Regions from separate parts of the Chryseobacterium vietnamense genome, predicted to be linked through region 2. Evidence: riboswitches for the same ligand, from Rfam matches in the RefSeq annotation. Region 2 holds a riboswitch; each other region holds the start of a gene.
The links. A riboswitch is a leader RNA that binds a small molecule or an ion and turns the genes downstream of it on or off. The one in region 2 is predicted to bind cobalamin.
Positions count from the first base shown of each region.

Region 1: it holds a riboswitch for cobalamin, as region 2 does, so the genes downstream of both, J2786_RS16460 (TonB-dependent receptor plug domain-containing protein) here and J2786_RS13660 (acyl-CoA thioesterase) in region 2, are expected to answer to the same signal.
Region 3: it holds a riboswitch for cobalamin, as region 2 does, so the genes downstream of both, J2786_RS13030 (TonB-dependent receptor plug domain-containing protein) here and J2786_RS13660 (acyl-CoA thioesterase) in region 2, are expected to answer to the same signal.
Region 4: it holds a riboswitch for cobalamin, as region 2 does, so the genes downstream of both, metE (5-methyltetrahydropteroyltriglutamate--homocysteine S-methyltransferase) here and J2786_RS13660 (acyl-CoA thioesterase) in region 2, are expected to answer to the same signal.

Region 1 covers NZ_JAVDQX010000003.1:540,478-545,848, forward strand. Annotated here, with positions in the region: gene J2786_RS16445 (MbnP family protein) at 1-682, shown strand, start outside; gene J2786_RS16450 (cytochrome-c peroxidase) at 675-1,724, shown strand; gene J2786_RS16455 (transporter) at 1,737-2,684, shown strand; cobalamin riboswitch at 2,776-2,962, shown strand; gene J2786_RS16460 (TonB-dependent receptor plug domain-containing protein) at 3,072-5,105, shown strand; gene J2786_RS16465 (YncE family protein) at 5,102-5,371, shown strand, end outside.
Region 2 covers NZ_JAVDQX010000002.1:963,784-969,154, forward strand. Annotated here, with positions in the region: gene J2786_RS13640 (PspC domain-containing protein) at 1-80, opposite strand, end outside; gene J2786_RS13645 (PadR family transcriptional regulator) at 92-421, opposite strand; gene J2786_RS13650 (XAC2610-related protein) at 1,001-1,702, shown strand; gene J2786_RS13655 (HD domain-containing protein) at 1,704-2,294, shown strand; gene J2786_RS13660 (acyl-CoA thioesterase) at 2,349-2,732, opposite strand; cobalamin riboswitch at 2,848-3,028, opposite strand; gene J2786_RS13665 (hypothetical protein) at 3,062-3,862, opposite strand; gene J2786_RS13670 (GEVED domain-containing protein) at 4,119-5,207, shown strand; gene J2786_RS13675 (endonuclease MutS2) at 5,278-5,371, opposite strand, start outside.
Region 3 covers NZ_JAVDQX010000002.1:822,690-828,060, reverse strand. Annotated here, with positions in the region: gene J2786_RS13035 (DUF5074 domain-containing protein) at 1-34, opposite strand, end outside; gene J2786_RS13030 (TonB-dependent receptor plug domain-containing protein) at 54-1,880, opposite strand; cobalamin riboswitch at 1,913-2,090, opposite strand; gene J2786_RS13025 (T9SS type A sorting domain-containing protein) at 2,228-3,541, opposite strand; gene J2786_RS13020 (helix-turn-helix domain-containing protein) at 3,696-5,306, shown strand.
Region 4 covers NZ_JAVDQX010000001.1:707,039-712,409, reverse strand. Annotated here, with positions in the region: gene J2786_RS03180 (helix-turn-helix domain-containing protein) at 1-264, shown strand, start outside; gene J2786_RS03175 (hypothetical protein) at 266-976, opposite strand; gene metE (5-methyltetrahydropteroyltriglutamate--homocysteine S-methyltransferase) at 1,183-3,486, opposite strand; cobalamin riboswitch at 3,662-3,847, opposite strand; gene J2786_RS03165 (Lrp/AsnC family transcriptional regulator) at 4,043-4,504, shown strand; gene J2786_RS03160 (LytR/AlgR family response regulator transcription factor) at 4,528-5,295, opposite strand; gene J2786_RS03155 (sensor histidine kinase) at 5,299-5,371, opposite strand, start outside.

The DNA.
Region 1 (5,371 bases), on a different contig from region 2:
AGGAGATATTGTGTTAAATCAGACGGTTCAGACTTCTTCCAATGGTCAGAAACATAATTTTTCCGCTTTGAAATACGTCATCAGTAATATCACACTGACAGACGAAAACGGAAATGAATTTAAATACAATGAAAATAACCCTGATAAAGGTGCTTTTATCATAGATCAGGCAGATGCTGTAGCAGGAATTATCTACCTTAATCTGGATGGTGTTCCGAAAAACAATTATAAAAAAATAAGATTCGGATTAGGGGTCAGCCAGAAAGCGTATTTGCTGGGACAGGACGGACAAGCTGAATTCTGGACAAAAGCCAAGCAGAAAGGAATGTCTTGGTCATGGGCTGCCGGTTATGTTTTTGTAAAACTGGAAGGGAAATATGGAAATGATGCACCTTCAAAAGAATTTATGAACCATACCGGAAACATGGGAAATACTGCAGCCAACAATACCCCAGATCTTTATCGCGAAATCACATTGAATCTTCCGACAACAGCAAGGGTAACGGCAAAAATCCGTCCTTCTGTTCATATTCTGGCTGATCTGAACCAATTTCTGAGCGGAGATAAAGCACTTACTCTGACAACAGCCAATGATATGCTGATGGGTTCAAACCAGCACCTGGTAGACATTACCAATAATCTTACAAAAATGTTTAAAGTAGACCACGTTCACAATGATTAATTTTTTTGTTAAAACAATACTGGTTCTGCTTGTAATTGTATTGAGTTGCATTTCGTGCTCTGATGAGGTAATCCAGCCGTTGGAAAAAGATGAAGCCTACAATCTGCAGTTTCCTTCGTATTTCCCGGAAATGACTTTTGATCAATCGGTCAATCCGGTAACTAAAAATGGAGTGGAGCTGGGAAGAAAATTATTCTATGAAGGCAGGCTTTCCCGAAATAATACCATTTCATGCGGGTTCTGTCATATTCAGGAAAACGCATTCACCCATCACGGGCATACCGTAAGTCATGGGGTAGATGATAGAATAGGGATCCGAAATGCACCGCCCATTCAGAACATGGCTTTTCTGAAAAGATATATGTGGGACGGAGTGATTCATAACCTTAATGAGCAGCCGATCAGTCCTATTACAGATATCAATGAAATGGATAGCTCAATACCGGAAGCCATTTCAAAGATTAAAGATGATCAGAAATACAAAAAGCTGTTCAGAGAAGCATATGGAGACGAAACTATTACTGGCGAAAGAATTTTAAAAGCATTATCACAGTTTATGGCTTCTTTAATTTCTGCAGATTCAAAATATGACAGATTCAGGCAGGGAAAAGAACAATTGACTTCGGCGGAATCTCAGGGAATGGTATTGTTTAATCAGAAATGTGCATCCTGCCATAGCGGAGAATTATTTACTGACGAAAGTTTCCGCAACACAGGAATGTATTACAATACGGAGTTCAAAGACGCCGGACGGTACAGAGTTTCTCTCAATCAGGTTGACTGGATGAAATTTCGTGTTCCAAGCTTGCGAAATGTAGAATATACAGCACCTTATATGCATGACGGAAGGTTTTACACCTTAGAGGCTGTGCTCAATTTCTATTCAGACCAGGTAGAAGATAATCCTAATCTCGATCCCCAGCTGAAACAGAATGGCCATACGGGAATTGCTATGAACAGCCAGGAAAAACAATCCATTATAGCCTTCCTGAAAACATTATCAGATAAAAGTTTTATCTCCAATCCAAAATTTGCAGAATAAATTATAGAAAACATGAAGAAGATTATAGCAATACTAAGTTTAATGGTATTTAGCCTGAACCAGGCCAATGTGGTTAGAGACAGCATGTATATTGCACCGGAAACCTTTAGCAGATTTGATTTTGATGATGATTGTGATGCTTGCGGCTGTGCAGCTGGTAACGGATCATCCGGTTTTGAATCTTTACTGAATCCACAGTTTATCGGAATCAAATACTTTGCACAACATTACAAAGCAAAGGAAAACTTATTTGTTAAAGACCTTACCCAGGATCAGTATTTCAATACTTTGCAGCTTTGGGGGAAAATTCCATTGACTAAAAAATTGAGTGTTTATGCAAGTCTGCCCTTCCATTTCCATGAAAAGCAGACCATGCAGGGAGATATCAAGATCAATGGAATCGGAGATCTGAACCTGATGGGAATTTACCAGCTGATGAATTCTAAAGATAATTTCCATCACATAAGCGGAGGCCTGGGAGTGAAAATTCCTTTGGGGAAATTTGATGAAAAAGGTGCATCCGGAATCAATCCAAGTTTTCAATTGGGAACCGGAAGCTGGGATTATCAGGCGGCTTTGAATTATAAATTTCAAAAGAATAAAGTGGCTGTATTGGTCAATACAGATTATACAATCAAAACGGAAAATAAGAAAAATTACCGTTTCGGAAACCAGTGGAACTATGCTGCGACAGGATTTTATCAGGTTGCCGGAAACGAAAAGTCGATCTTTTCTGTAAAAACAGGAGTGCAGGGGGAAGTGTATGCACAGAATAAACAGTTTGATGAAGCCCTGCCCAATACTGCAGGAAGTGCTTTGTACGGGAAACTGGGATTTGAAGCTTCTTATAAAAAACTGAGCCTGGGAAGTGAAGTAATGCTTCCGATGTATACTCATTTGGCAGGTGGAGATATTGAAGCAAAATCAAGATTCAGTATTTTCCTGAATATCGGAATTTAAAATAAAACCCTTTTTTAATCATGTTAAAGCTCCTTCGGGAGCTTTAATTGTTTATGAATCATGAATTTAATTGGGGGTTAGGAATAATTTTTTATCTTTGCCGGAATTTGGTGAGCCATAAAAAGCTCTTAAAAGGGAATCCGGTGAAAATCCGGGACAGACCCGCTGCTGTAAGCTCCGCACCAAAGTTTTTGAAGAATATATCCACTGTTTTCAGGAATGGGAAGGATTTCAAAAATGGAGTAAGTCAGAAGACCTGCCAGAAAATAATCGTTTGACGCTTTCGTGGAATAAAGCTTAGGACATCAATGATTCTGTGCAGTGACAGCTGTGCTTTGTCGTTGTATTCTTATACCCATTAGCGTCATCATTATCCTAAATGAGCTAATGACGGCAAAACTAATTACTTCTGCAATTCATAAAGCTGTTTTCACGATCTTAGTGTTAACATCTCAACTTTTGTTTTCCCAAACCAATAAAAAAGACAGTCTTCAGGAGGAGACCATTAAAGGAATTAACCTTTACAAAAAGAATTTTAAAGAGATCATTCCGGCCCAAACCATCCAAGGGGAAGCACTTGAAAGACTGAACAGTCATTCCGTTGCTGATGCGCTGCGGTATTTCTCCGGAGTTCAGATTAAAGACTATGGTGGTATCGGAGGGCTGAAAACCATTAACGTCCGAAGTCTCGGAAGTCAGCATGTAGGGGTTTTCTATGACGGAATTCAACTGGGAAATGCACAAAACGGCCTTGTCGATCTCGGAAGATATTCTTTGGATGACCTTGAAGAAATATCATTATACAACGGACAGAAAAGTGAGATTTTCCAGCCGGCAAAAGATTTCGGTTCTTCCGGATCTATCTATTTACAGCCTAAAACCCCTGTGTTTAAAGGAGCAAGGAAAACCAATCTTGTGATAAGAGCCAAAAGTGCTTCTATTGATCTCTTCAATCCTTCATTCCGATTGGAGCAGAAAATTTCAGACAGGGTTTCTGCCAGTTTCAGTGCAGAATTTATGCAAAGTGACGGAATTTACAGATTTCGATATGCCAAGAAATATCCTGACGGACAGCAGGCTTATGATACCATTGCAAAAAGACAAGATTCAGATATCAAAGCAAAGCGTTTTGAAACTTCTTTAAATGGAACTTTGAATAACGGAAGCTGGAATATCCGTGGCTATGGCTATATTTCAGACCGCGGAATGCCGGCACCTATTGTGAACGGCCGTTTTGAAGGAAGAGGAGCTAGACTTTCCGATGAAAATTATTTCGTACAGGCCAATCTGCGGAAAAAACTGTTCCCAAAATTTGAAACACAGCTGAAAGCAAAATTTGCCTACGATTATACTCATTTTATGGATACCGTTCGTTCGCAATCTATTATGTATACGGATAATGTTTACATCCAAAGAGAAGTTTATCTTTCTTCATCCAATATATATTCAATTACTCCCAACTGGGATGTGAGTCTGAGTGGAGATTTTCAGTACAATAATCTGGATGCCAATCTTGATAACTTTTCCTATCCTACACGATATACAACATTAGTCGCTTTGGCAACAACCTACCAGTGGAACAGGTTTAAAATTCTGGGAAGCCTTTTGGGTACATTTACCTTTGAAGAAGTAAGAAAAAACAAAAGACCCGGAGACAGCAGAGAATGGACACCCGCTGTATTTATGAGTTACCAGCCTGAAATAATTCCTGAGCTTACCCTCAGAGCTTTCTATAAAAGAATTTTCCGACTGCCTACTTTCAATGACCTTTATTATACCAATATCGGAAACACTTACCTGAAACCGGAATTTACCAATCAGTATGATGTAGGATTTACGTACCAGAAAAACTACAAAAATCATTTCTTTAAATCTTTTTATGCTAAAGTAGACGGTTATTACAACAAAGTACAGGATAAAATTGTCGCAGCTCCTAACGGAAGTATGTTCCGCTGGCTGATGATGAATCTTGGTCTGGTTGAGATTATTGGTGCTGACGTGAATGTTCAGGCAGAAATGCAGTTGGGAAAAGTAAAACTTAGGCCATTACTTTCTTACACCTATCAAAGTGCAAGAGATATGACGGATCCTGAAGATACATTCTACAAAAATCAGATTCCTTACACACCATGGCATAGCGGATCATTTGCACTGATGGCCGATTATAAAGACTGGAGCTTCAATTACAGTGCAATGTATGTAGGAAAGCGCTATGATGTAAACCAGGATAATATTCAATACAATTATGTACAGCCTTGGTATACTCATGATCTCTCTGTTCAGAAAAAATTCAGCTGGGCGGATCATCAGTTTAAAGTAAGCCTTGAGATGAATAATATCTTCAACCAATATTATGACGTGGTGATCAACTATCCGATGCCGGGAAGAAATTTTAAACTTATTCTAAACTTCACCTTATGAGAAAACTAAACTTTTATTTTCTGTTTCTTGTCTTAGCTTTTCTTACCTCATGCCGTACAGATGATGTCATTGTCCGTCAGGAAGTAGTGGAAGGACTTCCTTCAGAAAATACAGCAATAAAAGGATTCTATATGCTGAACGAAGGGAATATGGGAAGCAATAAATGTACGCTGGATTTTTTTGATTATACCAAAGGAACTTATTACAGGAACATCTATGCAGAAATTAATCCCAATGTGGTAAAAGAGCTTGGAGATGTAGGAAAT
Region 2 (5,371 bases):
TAATCGCTGAGCTTTATATATGCGTGTTCTTCTATGGTAAAAGAAAAACCTGCGAGTCCTATTGAGAGTGTCTTGTTCATAGCTTTGTTTTTTAATTTTGTTGGGTGATTTGGTTTACTGAGGCTGTCAGTTCATTCCATGTATTGAGAAGTTCATCCAGGAAAAGTTTTCCTTTTTCTGTGATCTGATAATATTTTCTGGGCGGTCCTCCTGTAGATTCTTCCCATCTGTAAGAGAGAAACTCTCCGTTTTTAAGTCTTGTAAGAAGAGGGTAGAGGGTTCCTTCCACTACATCCAGTTTTCCTTTTTTCAGTTCATCAATAAGATCAGAAACATACATTTCGCGGTTATTGATGAGACTTAGAATACAGAATTCCAGAATTCCTTTTCGCATTTGCGCTTTGGTATTTTCGGTATTCATCTTTGATAAGTTTTGTTAATTAGTTATATAATTTTCGAAGTTCGGAACCTAGCTAGTTGTACCTATTTCGATTTTACATTACAAAGATATGTAAATAAAATGGTATTATGCAATACAAAGTAGTGGAATTTTTAAAATAAATTGTTTAATTAATTGTAAATCAGCGTTATAATTTTTACTATCAATTTTGAGTACAACAAATTTTGGAAGAAAATCTCTGAAAATTTTAAATTTTTAAATAGAATTTTGAAAATTGGAGAGAAAAAATGCTCTTTTATCATTCATCATTCATCATTCATCATTCATCACTCATCACTCATCACTCATCACTCATTACTCATTACTCATTACTCATTACTCATGTCCTAGCCCCGATAGCAGCGGTTACCCCACAGCAGTACGGCATAAGAAAGGGGGCGAGGAGTATGAGCGGATAGCGGGAAAGAGCTTCTTATCTGCGAATATACTTTTATTGGGAGGGAAATGATGGAAGATAGCGGGATGTAGATTTTGAGATCGGTATTATGATTCGTATTTTTGTTAGATATAAAAAAACACCTAAATCATTTTACTAATACCATGAATATTTTGAATAAATACAGGCACTTATCAGCATTTCTTTTATTGGGTCCGCTATGTTTTGGACAGTATCAGTTTGAAGTTAAGAATGTATCAAAAAGCTATGATGCCATCATCCGGATAGAAGATTGTTACGATGACAGATGTGGAGGAAAGGGAACTGTAGACCTGTTTGACCATAAAAACAGCAAGGTACAGACATTTGTTTCTGATGACCTTGTTATATATGCAGGCCAAGGCCAGAAGCTAACCCAAGGGAAACTGATTCCACTTTCGAAAGATCAACGTGCTGTGATTATCGATGACTTTAATTTTGACGGGACGGAAGATGTGGCCATAAGAAACGGAAATATGGGAAATTACAGCTCGGCTTCGTATGATGTATATGTATTCAACAGCACAAGAATGGCATTTGTAAAAAGTAAAGAACTTACAGACCTTGGCTCAAATGGTTTCAATTTTTTTGAAACGGATGCCAAACGCAAACGTCTTATTTCCTATGGTAAGTCCGGTTGCTGCAGAATTTTTACCACAGAATATGCTGTTATCCCAAATAAAGGGCTGGATACGGTGTTGGAAAAAGAAGAGGATATGACCAATGAAGATCAGGTGAAGGTCATAACGAAAGAAAAGCTCAATAATAAATGGATTACCAAAACAAAGGTGTATCCGGCAGATCAATATAACAGAAATAAAAAGTAAGATGAAAATTCAAAAAGAAATCGATTTTATCCTGGCAGTGGATGCTTTGAAAAATGTACAGCGAAGAAATTACAATGCAGACGATTCCCGGAGAGAGAATACAGCTGAACATTCCTGGCAGATCATTATTCTTGCCCAGATCCTTTATCCATATGCTAAAAACCGTGCAGATATTGATTTGCTGAGAGTAATAAGAATGCTTTCCATTCATGATCTTGTGGAAATAGAAGCCGGAGATACTTTTATTTTTGATGAAAAAGCAATGGTAGGAAAATTTGAAAGAGAGAAAGCTTCAGCCCAAAAAATCTTTGGAATTCTGGATGAACCTTTACGAACAGAATTTTTTAACCTGTGGCTTGAGTTTGAAGAAGAGAAAACACCGGATGCTATTTTTGCCTGTGGTATCGACAGAATCATGCCATTTATCTTAAATTCCCACACTGCCGGAAAGAGCTGGACAGAAGCAGGAGTAACAGAAAGACAAATCCGGAATATGCTGGAAAATGCAATCAGCAGAGCATCGGATGAAATGGGGGAGGCTTTTGAACTTCTTTTAAACAGAAGCCTGGAGACGGAAAAAGTTTTGAAATAATTTCAGCGAAAAATAAGTTTCGGGCGGCCAAAGGCCGCCCGAAACTTATAGTATTTATAGTATCTGGATTGGTTTTTTGAATTCGTCAATCGCTACAAAAGTAAAATCACCTATAATCGCCTTTTCTCTTTCATAGGAATACATCTGTTCAGTGTAGATTTCAACATTCACTTTCATACTGGTTTTTCCCACGTATGAAACTTTTCCGATCAGTTCCACAATAGTTCCGGCAGGAATAGGTTTTTTGAAATCAATCTTATCACTGCTTACCGTTACCACTCTTTTTCTGGCAAAACGGGTGGCTGTGATAAAAGCTACCTCATCCATCAGCTGCATAGCAGTACCTCCAAAAAGGGTATCGTAATGATTGGTTGTGTTAGGGAAAACCGCTTTAAAGATTCTTGTTTCGGATGCTTCAATTCTTTCTTCTGTAGTCATATATCATTATTAATTAAAGCGATAAGAAATGATTGGAAACAACAGAATAATGACAGGAACTTACAGAATTCCTGAAACAATCCATCAGATCAATACAACTTCAAATCGCGAAAGTTACATGTTTAAGAAAATGGCAGGTCTCCTGACTTGTAACATCATTTATCTCCTTCCCATGCCTCGCACAGTGGATCTTTGATAAAGACTTCAGTTACTTTACAGTTGCGCGACAGTCCGTGATTTTCACACGGTTCCCTTTTAATCTGCAGTGATGCAGAACCAATTTCTGTGATGAATAAGTGTAAAACTTTTCGAATGCAAAAATAATGAATTTATTCCGGATTATGATAAATAATCTGACTGATTACTCTTCCTTTCTTAATTGTCCAGAGTGTAGTGTATCTGTTTTCTCCTGAACCGTTTATCATATAAAGAAAAATATTATCATTGTCGAGGGAAGTTACTCCAACGTTCTCAAAATCCATGGTGGGCTGGAACATATTTTTGATAGCTTCTCTTACAAAAACAGACCCTCTTCCGGGCTGCTGTACCCTGATGGATTTGATTTCGGTCATTCCTTCAGGAAGGTCATTTCCGATTCCCCATGGTTTTACTTTATCAATGGTAAGAATTTTTCCTTCTGCATCTTTTTCCTTTTTACGGTATCCTGCATTGGAAGGATAAATGTCAATCACCACTTTGCTTCTTTGTGCAGTCGGGATTTTAGGATCAGAATTATCGGTAAAAATAAGAGATCTTCCGTTTTTAGATTTTGATGGAGTATAGGCAGGAAGCTGGTCCACATAGGCAATACGCCCTTTATTTACCATTCCTTCTTTATCAAGAGTTTCATAACGTACAAAAGGTTTGTCGTCATCCTGTTTCTCAGGATATTTGATCCAGATCCATTCTGTTTCTCCCGGAGCCGGTTTTACATAAACAAATACATCTCCTTTACGCATACGGATTTTATCTACAATTTTTCGGTAGTCATCTTTGTGTACACGTACGTTGGCATATCCATCTTCAGCTTTTACCACTCCAAAAGGAACTTTAGTCTGTCCTTTTACAAAGACAATTGATAAGATACTGAAAGCGGATAAATAGAATGCTTTGTTTATGAAAGTCATCATGAAATTTTTTTGATCCTCCAAATATATAAATTAAATGCTTTTCAGAGGATAATTATACTCTTGCAGTTTTCTAAAATATTGTATTTATTTCAAAAATGATAAGAAGTAAATATTTTAATGGTAATAATCTATTCATAGATGTATTTTCTATACCTCCTATTAGAATGTATTAAAAAAAACATAATAATAATTAGTATAGATGTCGGTATATTCTATAAAATTCCTATTTTTCAGGAGAATTAAAAACTAATAAAACATGACAAAAAGACTACTTTATGTATTCTCTTTTATTTTGGGTATTTCCAGCTTTCAGGCAACCCACAAAATAGAAGAAGAATCCCAATCTTTATTTTACTGTGATACCAATGCACCAACAGGGCTTCAGATGTCTAATATAACGCTCGCCTCAGGAACAGTTACCTGGAATGCAGATCCCAATACACCCGATAACAGGATCAGATATAGAATACCTGGAACTACTACCTGGATGGTGGCCACTCCTGCCCCAGGACAAAATTATTTCACAATTACTGGTTTGCAACCTTGTACAACGTATGAAGTACAGGTAGTGAAAGTGTGTACGACACAGGGATTATGGTCTAATCCTATATTTTTTACTACTACCATTAATTATTGTGCAAGTGCTTCTACAGATACCACAATGATGCATATTTCCAATGTAACCGTAAATTCTACAGGAGTTACCACACCAATGGTGAGTGATTCCGGACCTTCCATTTATACAGATTACAGAAGTGATCTGAGTCGTAGAGTTAAATTTTTTATAGGAAGTACAGGAAATAAGCTTTCAGTAACCAATACGTGGACGGGGACACCCGGGACAATAACAGTAACTGCGTGGATAGATTTTAATGCCAACGGAATTTTCGAATCAACCGAAAGAGTGATGGTTGCTAATAATGTTACTCAGGCTGCATCGGCAGTATCTGTATTTACAATTCCAAGTTTGGCTGCAGTGACACTTTGTGGTGTTACCATGAGGGTTATTTCCAATCAAACAATGTCTGCTGATGCTTGTAGTACATTTATCTATGGAGAAGTTGAGGATTATGGAGTAGATTTGATCAATCTCACACTTGGAGTGGAAGAATCAGGGAAGTCTGCAAACACTGAAATTTATCCCAACCCTGCCTCTGATGTTTTAAATATTTCAGGAATTTCGGAAGCTTCAGATTATGAAATTTATAATATGGCAGGTCAGAAAGTTGACGAAGGGAAAATTTCAAATCATCATGTGAACCTTCATCATTTGTCAAAAGGAGTTTATTTTATCCAGTTGAAGAATAAAGAAAAAGTAACCCGATTAAAATTCATTAAGAAATAAAAATAAAGAAAAGAGAGAGTACCTTCTGGTGCTCTCTCTTCGTATTTGCATTCCTTTAATTTCTTATTAATTAAATTCTCTCAAGCTCATCCGCATCAATCGTGGTCTTGAAAGTTCCATAGTTGACAATGACCTTGTTTCTGGAAATCTTTTCAATGGTTCCT
Region 3 (5,371 bases), 140 kb from region 2:
CAAATAATACAGTTAAAAGTTTAGTTATTTTCATATGTACTCAATTTTAATTTTTAAAAATTTATTGCTGCATACACACTATAATTTCTTTTTGGTAAAGGATAGAAAGAAACCGTTTTATAGTATGTATTGGTTAGATTATTCACTTTAAACCCTAAGGTATATTTCTTGGCCAAAGTTGCAGAAACTCCCATATTTAAAAGAAAATAAGGATCTATGGCATCTGATCTTTTTTCATCACTTGTAGTATACGTAACGCCATTCAGCTGTCCCTGTGCAAAAAGTTTAAAGAAACCATATTCGTAATCTATATTGGCATTTCCTCTGTGCATAGGAACGTAAGGTCTCTGCATTTTCGTTTCTTTGTCAATAGACTTTGCATAATAGTATCCTGCATTGGCCCGGATTTTATGATTACCCCATTGTTTGCTAAAGGACAGCTGGGATTCTAATCCGTAGGATTCAGCTTTATTGACATTAAATGCCTGCCAGTATCCTTTGGCCGTTGGAAGCCATGCAATAAGATCTGTGATGTTCATATAGTATGGAGACAAAGTAAGTCTGAAATCTCCTGCTTTGAACTCATTCGTCATATCGAGCTGGGTAGAGGTTTCCGGTCTCAGGTCTTTATTTCCTCCCGGTTCATAATAAATATCATTAAAGGACGGAAATCTGAAGTTTTTTGATACATTAAGGCTTACATCATACCATTTTGCAGCATTCCATTTTCCGGAGAACGAATACATCAACGGAGACTTCACATCTTCCACAAAATCTTTTTTAAAGCCACCCTCAAAACGCAGGTCTTTTGTTGCAAAATATCGTAACAAACCCGAAACAGAACCAATATTTCTGCTGACACCGGATATTCCGCTCTCATATCCTTCGCCTTTATTTATCTGAAACTCTCCGATGATATTAAAGTTCCATTTTGAGTTCAGGAAATAATTAAAATCATTTTTAAAGATATAATTTTTCCCGGTTCCACCACTGGATTTAGGCTGGTTTAACGAACCGAAATACTGAAAATTCTCTTCCGTGTAGGCTGCTTTAAGGGAATTACTGAACTTCGCTTTGTTCCAGTCCCAGGAAAGAAGACTTCTTACACTCTGAGTCTTATATTTCGTTTTTGTTCCTGTTTCCTCATACACGGGAAAACGCTGTGAAGAATCAAAAAACTGGCTCTGCCACGAAACTTTATGATCGTTTGTGATTTTATAGGATGCTCCTACATTAAATGTTGTATTGTAATAATTTCCGTTTCTGTTGATATAGTTCAGATCACTTACCTTATAATCATTTTCACTTACAGAATAATTTCCGGAAGCCTTAAAACTGAACTTATCATTGCTGTAAGAACCTTTTACAAAATTATTATAGGTATTAAATGAAGCAATTTCAGAGAATAAAGAACCATGGAAGCCTTTATTAAAATCAAGGATATTATTCAGGTGAATACTTCCCCCGATGGCGCCACTTCCGTACACTACACTTCCACCACCGGCTTTGATACCGATCTGATCATAGCCGAACAAAGCAATATTATTGATATCTCCCTGTCCCAGAAAATTAGAATTGATATTAATCCCATTCCATACAAATGCAGTCTGCTGAGCGGTAGTTCCCCTGAAAGAAGGTGAAGAAACAGCACCGCGGCCATTTTCTTTAATAAAAACCTGTGACTGAAATCTAAGAAGTTCAGAAAGATTACTGGAGTTTTTCTCAGCCTCTTCTGCCGAAATTATTTTCACAGGATGAAAAAGTTTCACCCTATTCATCTGATTGTCGAAGACATAAACAGTATCGATGGCTTTCTCTTGTGCAAAAAGAAAACAGCCATACGATGAAAAAAGCAGTACTAAAGATCTTTTTATATCCATACTTTTTTACTTTTCCTCCGAAAGCAATATGTTTTTAAATTATAATTCCGGCAGGTCTCCTGACTTTCGCATTCTGCTCCTTCCCGTTATGAAACAGTGGTTTTTTGCAGAAACTTGTGTTGCGATTTACAGTTGCGGGGACAGTCCGGGAGTTACACCCGATTCCCTTTTCATTCCAAAATACTGGAAACCAAAATTTTTGCAAAGATAGTTTTTTATATGTATTTGCCAAAAACCACGTTTGCCAATACAAATGCTATCCTATTTTTGCTATATACATCAAAAAGAACGGCCGCTTTCAATATTGAAAACAGCCATTCATCCCACTACTTTACTATTTATATATGTTACTTTTTAATAAATTTATAAGGCTCCTGTTGTACTCCCTTTACAGAATATTGTAAAATATAATCTCCTTTCAGCAGGGATGAAACATCAATCTGACCTTCTACAGTATTAAATGATTTCACCTTCTGTCCAACCATATTATAAATTTCTGCTTTCTCTATTTTTTCTTTTCCTTTAAAATATAGGATATCCGTCACAGGATTAGGATAGATCCCCATAGTATTTCTCTCTTTTACAGCATCATTCACCGATAAGAATTGAGAAGTATCCAGATAAAAAGCAATCATTTGACCTGAAGCATTCGTTCCTGACCCTGCAATTTTCTTTCCGTCCTGTGAGATGGCAAGAGGAAGTCCCATTGTTACTCCATTAGTGGCAATTCCTAAAGATGCGGCATAATCATTCAGATTAATTCTTCCGGCAGCAGAGGTCCAGATAAAGCCTTCGCCTGACATGGGAGGAGCTCCAAATGCTCTGTAATATCCGATCACTTTTTTTCCATCAGCAGAAATTCCTGTTGCTCCTCCTTTAAAGCTGAAAGAAGCATTTGGGTGCGTTATATAAGTAAGTCCGCTTACTGCATTCCATACATAGGGATTAGGATTTGCTGACCCTATTATTGTATTTCCATCTGCAGAAATTCCTCCTGCTTCCCCCACATTATTTCCATTATTATCTGTAATAAAACTTTCTACTCCATCCTGCCATTTTGCTCCGCTTCTCGTTCCGGTTGGCTCATCCTGCCAACCTACAATTACTGTTCCTGCAGCATTTATTGCATTGGCTCTTGAGCTGCGCCCTGGAACGATACTTCCCAGATCCACCATTCCGTTTACTTCATCCCATTTTACTGCATGCGCATTCGCTGCGGTGAGAAAACCAAGTCCAACAATAGTACTTCCATTGGTTGACATTCCCCAGGTAGAACTTACACTGCCATCCCATCCGGTAGGCACGAGCCCTCCTCTGTTTACCCATGTGGCTGTAGCTACATCATAAGTAGATATTTCATTGAATCCTGTTGCGGCATTGGTAACTGAAGACGAGATTTTGGCTCCGTCATTTGAAACAATCGTTCTGCCTGCAGCAGGATATCCGTTGGTTATAGAACCTATCTGTACAAGTCCTCCCGCGGCATTCCATTTATATATTCCTCCTGCACTTGTGTGCATGCTTACAACTCCATTATCCGATACTGCCCCTACGTTATAATTTCCCAAACCTATTACAGTAAGCTGCGCCTCTGCAAAACCAAATTTCAGGAAAAGACAAGCCGTCAATATTTTCATTGACATTCTGTAAAAATTTTTCATATTTTATTATATTTAGCGTTTCGAATTGGTGAAAACAATATTAATACAATATTCAACCTATCAAAAGAAATTGACTTTCATAATTCGTGAATTTTAAAAGAATTTAATTTCTAAAAATCTAACAACCAAACAGATACAAAACAACATTTTGAATATGGATTTTACCCGAATTATTCAAAAAAACACAAAAAACAAATTTTCAAGACAAAAATTATTTCAAACATTACTGTTTATTTTCATTTTCTGCTCCCTTATTACCAAAGGGCAGTCTGGTCCGGACTTCAATATGCTGGCAGATAAAGCATTTCTGAAATTGTATCAGAATCCCGACGAATGCATTAGTTATACCCAGGGAATTCTTGTGAGCGATCAAAATGCAGAACACAAAATTGTACTTCAGAATATTATTTCACAAGCTTTTGCCCTGAAGGGAGATTATGTACAGTCTGTCAATATTTTCGCTCAAAAAGAAGATGCCGGTCAGAAAAATGACCTTTCTTATTGTATGCAGATCTTCAGTGATTATAATCTTGCCGACCAGTACCAGAACCTGGGTTTGTACAATCAGTCAAAGAGAATTATTACCCATCTTTTATCAGATCAGAAACTTCTTAAAAGTAACGACTTAAGAATCACCACCGCAAAATTGTATCAGCTTCAGGCATTAAACTCCGGAATCAACAGAAACTATCCTGAAGCCTTACAAAACCTAGATAAAAGCAACCAATACCTTGGGAATCATAATGAAGAGAATAGAATTTTAAAAGTAGAAAACAGAATTTTCCGCGCTTTCTATTGGCTAAAGCAAAATAAACTCACTGAATATAAAACACTTATAGACAGTATTATTGCAAATCTTGAACAACAGAAAAACCAGCCATTTCTTTTAGGGTTGGCCTACGAAAACCTCTCCCAATATTATTTCCTGAAACAGGATTATGCAATAGCTATTAAAAAACTGGAAGCAGGGCTTCAATTGATAGAGAATCTTCCTTTTAATAATTTAAAAATTAAAATCTACGAATCCCTTTCCCGTAATTATTATGCCGTACACGATGATGCAAAATACCATCACTACAATAAACTTTGTAATGACTTAAAAACAAAAACAGATTCCAGTTCAAAAGAAGGAATACGATACCTTGTGAAGCTTGTTGAAACCAATCAAAACAAAAATATTGAATTTCAGAAACATCTGCTTCTACGATCTTCCTGGTCTTTAATCCTGCTTTTATCTTTGATAATTCTGAGTTTGCTTACTTATTTTTTACTCATCAGAAGTAAAAATAAAGACTTAAAAAAACAGTTTGATTTCTTTGAAAAACAGATCAGCCGAAAACCTCAATCCATTATTTCAAACAAAATAACTCCAGCAACAAAAGATTCCGGCACAACAAAAATATCCAGGGAAAAAGAAGATGAAATTCTCCAAAAGTTACAGGAATTTGAAAAATCCGACCGGTTTCTGAATAAAAACATGTCTTTGTCTCTGCTTTCGTCTCAAATGGAAATCAATACAAAATACCTTTCAGAAATTATTAATAATAAGGAAAAAAACTTCAACGGATATATCAACAAACTTAGAATCAATCATATTGTACAGTTACTGAGAAATGATGCTGCTTTTCTTAATTATAAAGTAAGTTATCTGGCAGAATATTCAGGATTCTCATCACACAGTGCATTCACTACTGTCTTCAAATCCGTTACCGGAATGTCTCCCAATGCCTATATTCAGGAAATCAGTAAAACCAAAGCCTTATGAAATTAATTTTTAAAATAATAGTGCTGCTGGTTGCCTTTTGTAATTGTATGAAGGCACAAAAGATA
Region 4 (5,371 bases), on a different contig from region 2:
TTCAATGTCAATGTAGAGCGTTTTGCTTACTTAACGGGGAGAAGCCTGTCTGCATTCAAAAGAGACTTTCAAAAAATATTCGGAGTTCCGCCAAGACAGTGGCTTCAGCTTCGCAGATTAAAGGAGGCCCATTTTCTGCTTACCCAAAAAGGAAAATCTGTTTCTGATATTTATCTGGATCTTGGGTTTGAAAATCTATCCCATTTTTCATTTGCATTTAAAAAACAGTTTGGCTACCCGCCAAGTGCTTTACAGGCAAAATAGCTTAGATCTCCTCTAAAAAGAAGTATCTAAAAGCAAGAATCACCAGAATAACGACTGCTATTGTAATGATTTTCACTTTCATATCATTCTTTAGATTTTCCGGAGCATAACGCATTGTTTTTTCATCAAGATAAAAGTCTTTGTATACTTCAGGATTGATTTTCAGATCCGGACGAAACACGTGCACCCCTTTCAGGAAATGTCCAATAAGATCATATCGGTTTTTAAGCGGAATCACATCCAGACTGACCATTTTCTTCTGAGGGTTTCTGTTTTCATCTTTTTCATGAACATACAGATTCTTTCTGAAATCGCTGTACTTTCCGGAAGCTCGGGATTCTGAAAATATATCTTTTGTATAAGGATTGTCACTTTTTACCAAATCATAGTATTTGATTGCTGACAGCACTTTATCATTCCTGTTGAGAAACAGAATTCCCTGATGATTGATAAGGAGACCACTGATTTTTTCGTCCTGATTCTTCATCATTTCATACACCAGCCAACCTGACAGCGAACCAGCAATAAGAAACAGCAAAAAGAAGATCATATCAGAAGCTGTATCCATAGCAGGATCTGAAAGGGCATCGATAAAAAACTTCAGTAAAACAACAGCAATGGCAGCAAAAAGAACCACCATACTCCACCTCAATCCGGCGATGTATTGAGGGTTATAGGTTTCCGATCTCATTTCAGGAAATGCTTCTTTCATGGTTTGAATGTATAGTTTATTAGTTTGATAAGCTTTTAACATGTATTTAAAAGATAACATGTCAAAATTTGCCGAGCAGCAAAAATAGAATATAAAAATGAATAGAATATTATTTTTTTATGTTTTAATCCTTTGAAAATAACAGATCGTGCCATGAAAATCATAACACGATCTGAATTATTGAATCTAATTATTTTAAAAGTTTTCTAAAGTGCATATTCTACTGAAGCTTCTTTTGCTGCTGCAACCATTGCGATTAAAGCTTTTTCAGTTTCTTCCCAGTGTCTTGTCTTCAGTCCGCAATCCGGATTTACCCAAAGCTGGCTGGCAGGAATGACATTCTGAGCCTTTCTCAGCAGTTCAATCATTTCTTCTTTCGATGGTACTCTTGGTGAATGGATGTCATATACTCCGGGGCCAATTTCATTCGGATATCTGAAATCTGCAAAAGCATTCAGCAGTTCCATCTGAGAGCGTGAGCATTCTATGGTAATCACGTCAGCATCCATATCGGCAATGTTTTCGATAATATCATTGAACTCAGAATAACACATATGAGTATGTATTTGGGTAGCATCTTCCACTCCGCTTGCTGAAATTCTGAAAGCTTCTACGGCCCATTTCAGATAGTTCTGCCAGTCTGTCTTTCTTAGTGGAAGCCCTTCTCTGATCGCAGGCTCATCAATCTGAATAATTCTGATTCCTGCTTTTTCCAGATCCACCACCTCATCACGGATCGCCAACGCAATCTGCTTACACGTTTCTGAGCGAGGCTGATCATCACGTACAAAAGACCACTGTAAAATGGTAACCGGACCTGTCAACATTCCTTTTACCCATTTTTCAGTCTGGGATTGGGCATATTGAGACCAGTAAACCGTCATTGGAGTTGGGCGGGAAACATCACCGAAAATCACAGGAGGTTTCACACAGCGGCTTCCGTAGCTCTGTACCCATCCGTTTTTGGTGAATACAAATCCTTCCAGTTGTTCTCCAAAGTATTCTACCATGTCATTACGCTCAAATTCACCGTGAACTAATACATCAATTCCAATGTCTTCCTGCCAGCGGATTGTTCTCTGCGTTTCCTCTTTCAGCAAGGCATCATACTGTTCTGCTGTAAGTTCTCCTTTTTTGAATTTGGCTCTCCAGCTTCTGACCTCTGTGGTTTGTGGGAATGACCCGATTGTGGTGGTTGGGAATAATGGAAGCTGCAATACTTCCTGCTGTTCTTCTTTACGGATCTTGAATTTATTTATTCTTTGGGCATCCTTTTCAGTGACAGCATTTGCTCTTTGCTTTACCTGGTTATTATGAATAAGAGGAGAAGTTTTTCTGCTCTCAATTGCTTTTTTATTTTCTTCGAACTCTTTAAGAATCTGTTCATTTTCTGTTCCGGAAGCAAGTTCTTTAAGTGTTACGACTTCTTTTACTTTTTGTTTAGCAAAAGCCAGCCAGTTTTTAATTTCCGGATTAAGATTGGTTTCAAAATCAAGGTCACAAGGTGAATGAAGCAATGAACATGATGGTGCAATCAGAATCCTTTCAGATCCTAATTTTTCAACTGCTTTTCTGATGAAAGACAATGATTTTTCATAATCATTTTTCCAGATATTCCTACCATCAATTACACCTAATGAAAGGCTTAAATTTTCCGGAATACCATTCAGAATTTCATCCAGCTGTTCAGGATTTCTCACCAGATCAACATGCAATATATTTACAGGAAGGGAAACGGCAAGTGATGTATTATCCTTTAATCCGTCGAAATACGTAGCCACAATAAATTTCAGTTTTGGAAAACGTTTTCTTATTTCCGCATACACAGAAAGGTAGGTTTCTTTGGCTTTCTCATTTAAATCCAATGCCAGAAAAGGTTCATCAAACTGAATCCATTCCGCACCCTGATCCTGAAGTTTGGTTAAAATCTCTGTATAGACTGGAAGAAGATTTCCAGCCAGATCCAGCTTATCAAATCCTTCTTCTTTTTCTTTTCCTAATAACAGATAAGAGACCAGCCCAATAATAACCGGTTTCGCATTGATTCCAGCCTGTTTTGCTCCGGCAAATTCATTGAAAATTTTATCTGAACTCAGTTTAAACTGTTGATTTTTATAAAATTCCGGAACGATATAATGATAGTTGGTATCGAACCATTTGGTCATTTCCATGGCGGTAATGTCCAGTCCGTCTTTCTGATATCCTCTTGCCATCGCAAAATAAAGGTCCAGCTCCGTATTGTTCTTTTTCAGTACCACTTCATGGTAACGTGTTGGAATGGCTCCTACGACAAGGCTCATATCCAATACCTGATCATAGTATGAAAAATCATTACATGGGATAAGATCTATCCCTGCTTCTTTCTGAATAGTCCAGTTTTGGTTGCAGAGCGTTCTTCCGGTATTCAGAAGTTCTTCCAAAAGGATTTTACCTGACCAATACTGTTCGCAGGCTTTTTTGAGTTCTCTTTTGCTACCAATACGCGGATAGCCAAGGATGTGAGTTTGCATTTTTTTAAACTTTTTAATTAAACTTATTGGGAAAGTCCTTTAAAATGCTTCGTTATGTTTTACGGAAGAAGTTTCAGGAAAGTAGTGATATAGCAGACAGTGCATTTCCTTTCAGGAGAAAACACAAAAATCTGATATACCATCTGTATGACCTAAAGCTTCAGCCCGCGAAAGCATTGTCAATTCAGTAAAGGCAGGTCTCCTGACTTGTAACAGTTTCCGTCATCCTTCCCGCTTGTGGCAGTGGATCTGCAAGGACAAAAACCTTTGGTGTGTTACTTACAGTTGCGCGACAGCTCGTGATTTGCACACGATTCCCTATTAATCTACCTTAAGTAAAACCTTTCCTGTCTGATGAAGTATTTGTAAAGAACTGTACTTTTACCTTTAACTATTGTCATCAGTAAAAGTTTTTAATTTTGTGTAAAATTAACAATACAGAATAAAAATACAATTAATGTTTAAAAATTAAGCAAATTAAACTTTATAAAACACCAATAAAAGCATATAATTCTGTACATTTGATCGTTTTAATCATTTAAAAGAATAATATTCTGTGGAACAACTCGATGATAAGGATTTACAGCTGCTAAGGCTGCTCCAGAAAAATGCTAAACTCACTGTTAAGGAACTTGCGAAAGAAGTAAACCTTTCTACCTCACCGGTTTTTGAAAGGGTAAAAAGGCTTGAACAGGAAGGTTTTGTTAAAAAGTATGCAGCTGTTCTTGATGCTGAAAAACTGAATCGCGGATTTACGGTTTTCTGCCAGATCAAGCTCAAAATTCACGACAGATCGGTGGGTTATGATTTTGTAAAGGAGATTTTAGAAATTGAAGAAGTTGCCGAATGTTACAATATTTCCGGGGATTTTGATTTCCTCTTGAAAGTTCAGGTACGGGATATGAAACATTACCAGGATTTTGTATTCAATAAGCTGGGATCTGTGGATTCTATAGGGAGTACCCACAGTACTTTTGTGATGGCTGAGGTAAAAAATAACCATGGGCTTACCATTTAAAGGAATAAAACCGGAGAACCTGTTTATTCTTCAATCCATTTTCTGAAAGCAGCTGTATTGCTCTGGCTTGTGACAAGATGATCTTTCTGCCCTTTTATCTGAACGGAAAGTGTATTTTTATTGTAACGTTCTATCCTTTCAATATGATTTTTCTGAACAAGCTCACTCCGGTTGATCCTGAAAAAATCTGAAGAATTGAGTTGGGTTTCAATTTCTTTTAAAGTAGATTCATTTAACAGGTGTTTTTTTCCTGCTGTATCAAAAGCAAAGACAACTCCTTCTTCTGCCCCAAAGAAAGAGATCTCTTCCGTATTGATAAAATAGAGCCCCTGATGTGAGCCGACGGTGAATCTTTTCTTATAATTTTTCTCTGCAAGTCCGTTATTGATCATTTGTTGAAGTTTTTCCAAAACCTGCTGAGATTCTGAAGGTGCTTTTCTCAATAAAAGAAATTTGTCCCATGCTTTTTGGAAACGACTCTGTGAAAATGGTTTTAAAAGATATTCAATTCCATTGCTTTCAAAAGCATTCATCCAGAATTGATCATATGCTGTGGTAAAAATAACCGGACATGAAATATTCACCTGATCATAGATTTCAAAGGCATTTCCATCCAGTAATTCAATATCGGAAAAGATCAGATCAACTGTTGAGCTTTTTAAAAAAGTAATGGCTTCTTCTACAGTGCCTGTTTCCGCAACAATTTCAACAGGACTTTCCAGTTCACTGATGAAACGCTTTAATTTGCTTCTTGCAGGAATTTCGTCTTCGATGATGACAACTTTTATCATATTTTATGTGGGAATTACGGGAATAATAACTGAAAACTCAGTTTCTGTTTTTATAATTTCTACCTGCTGATCCGTT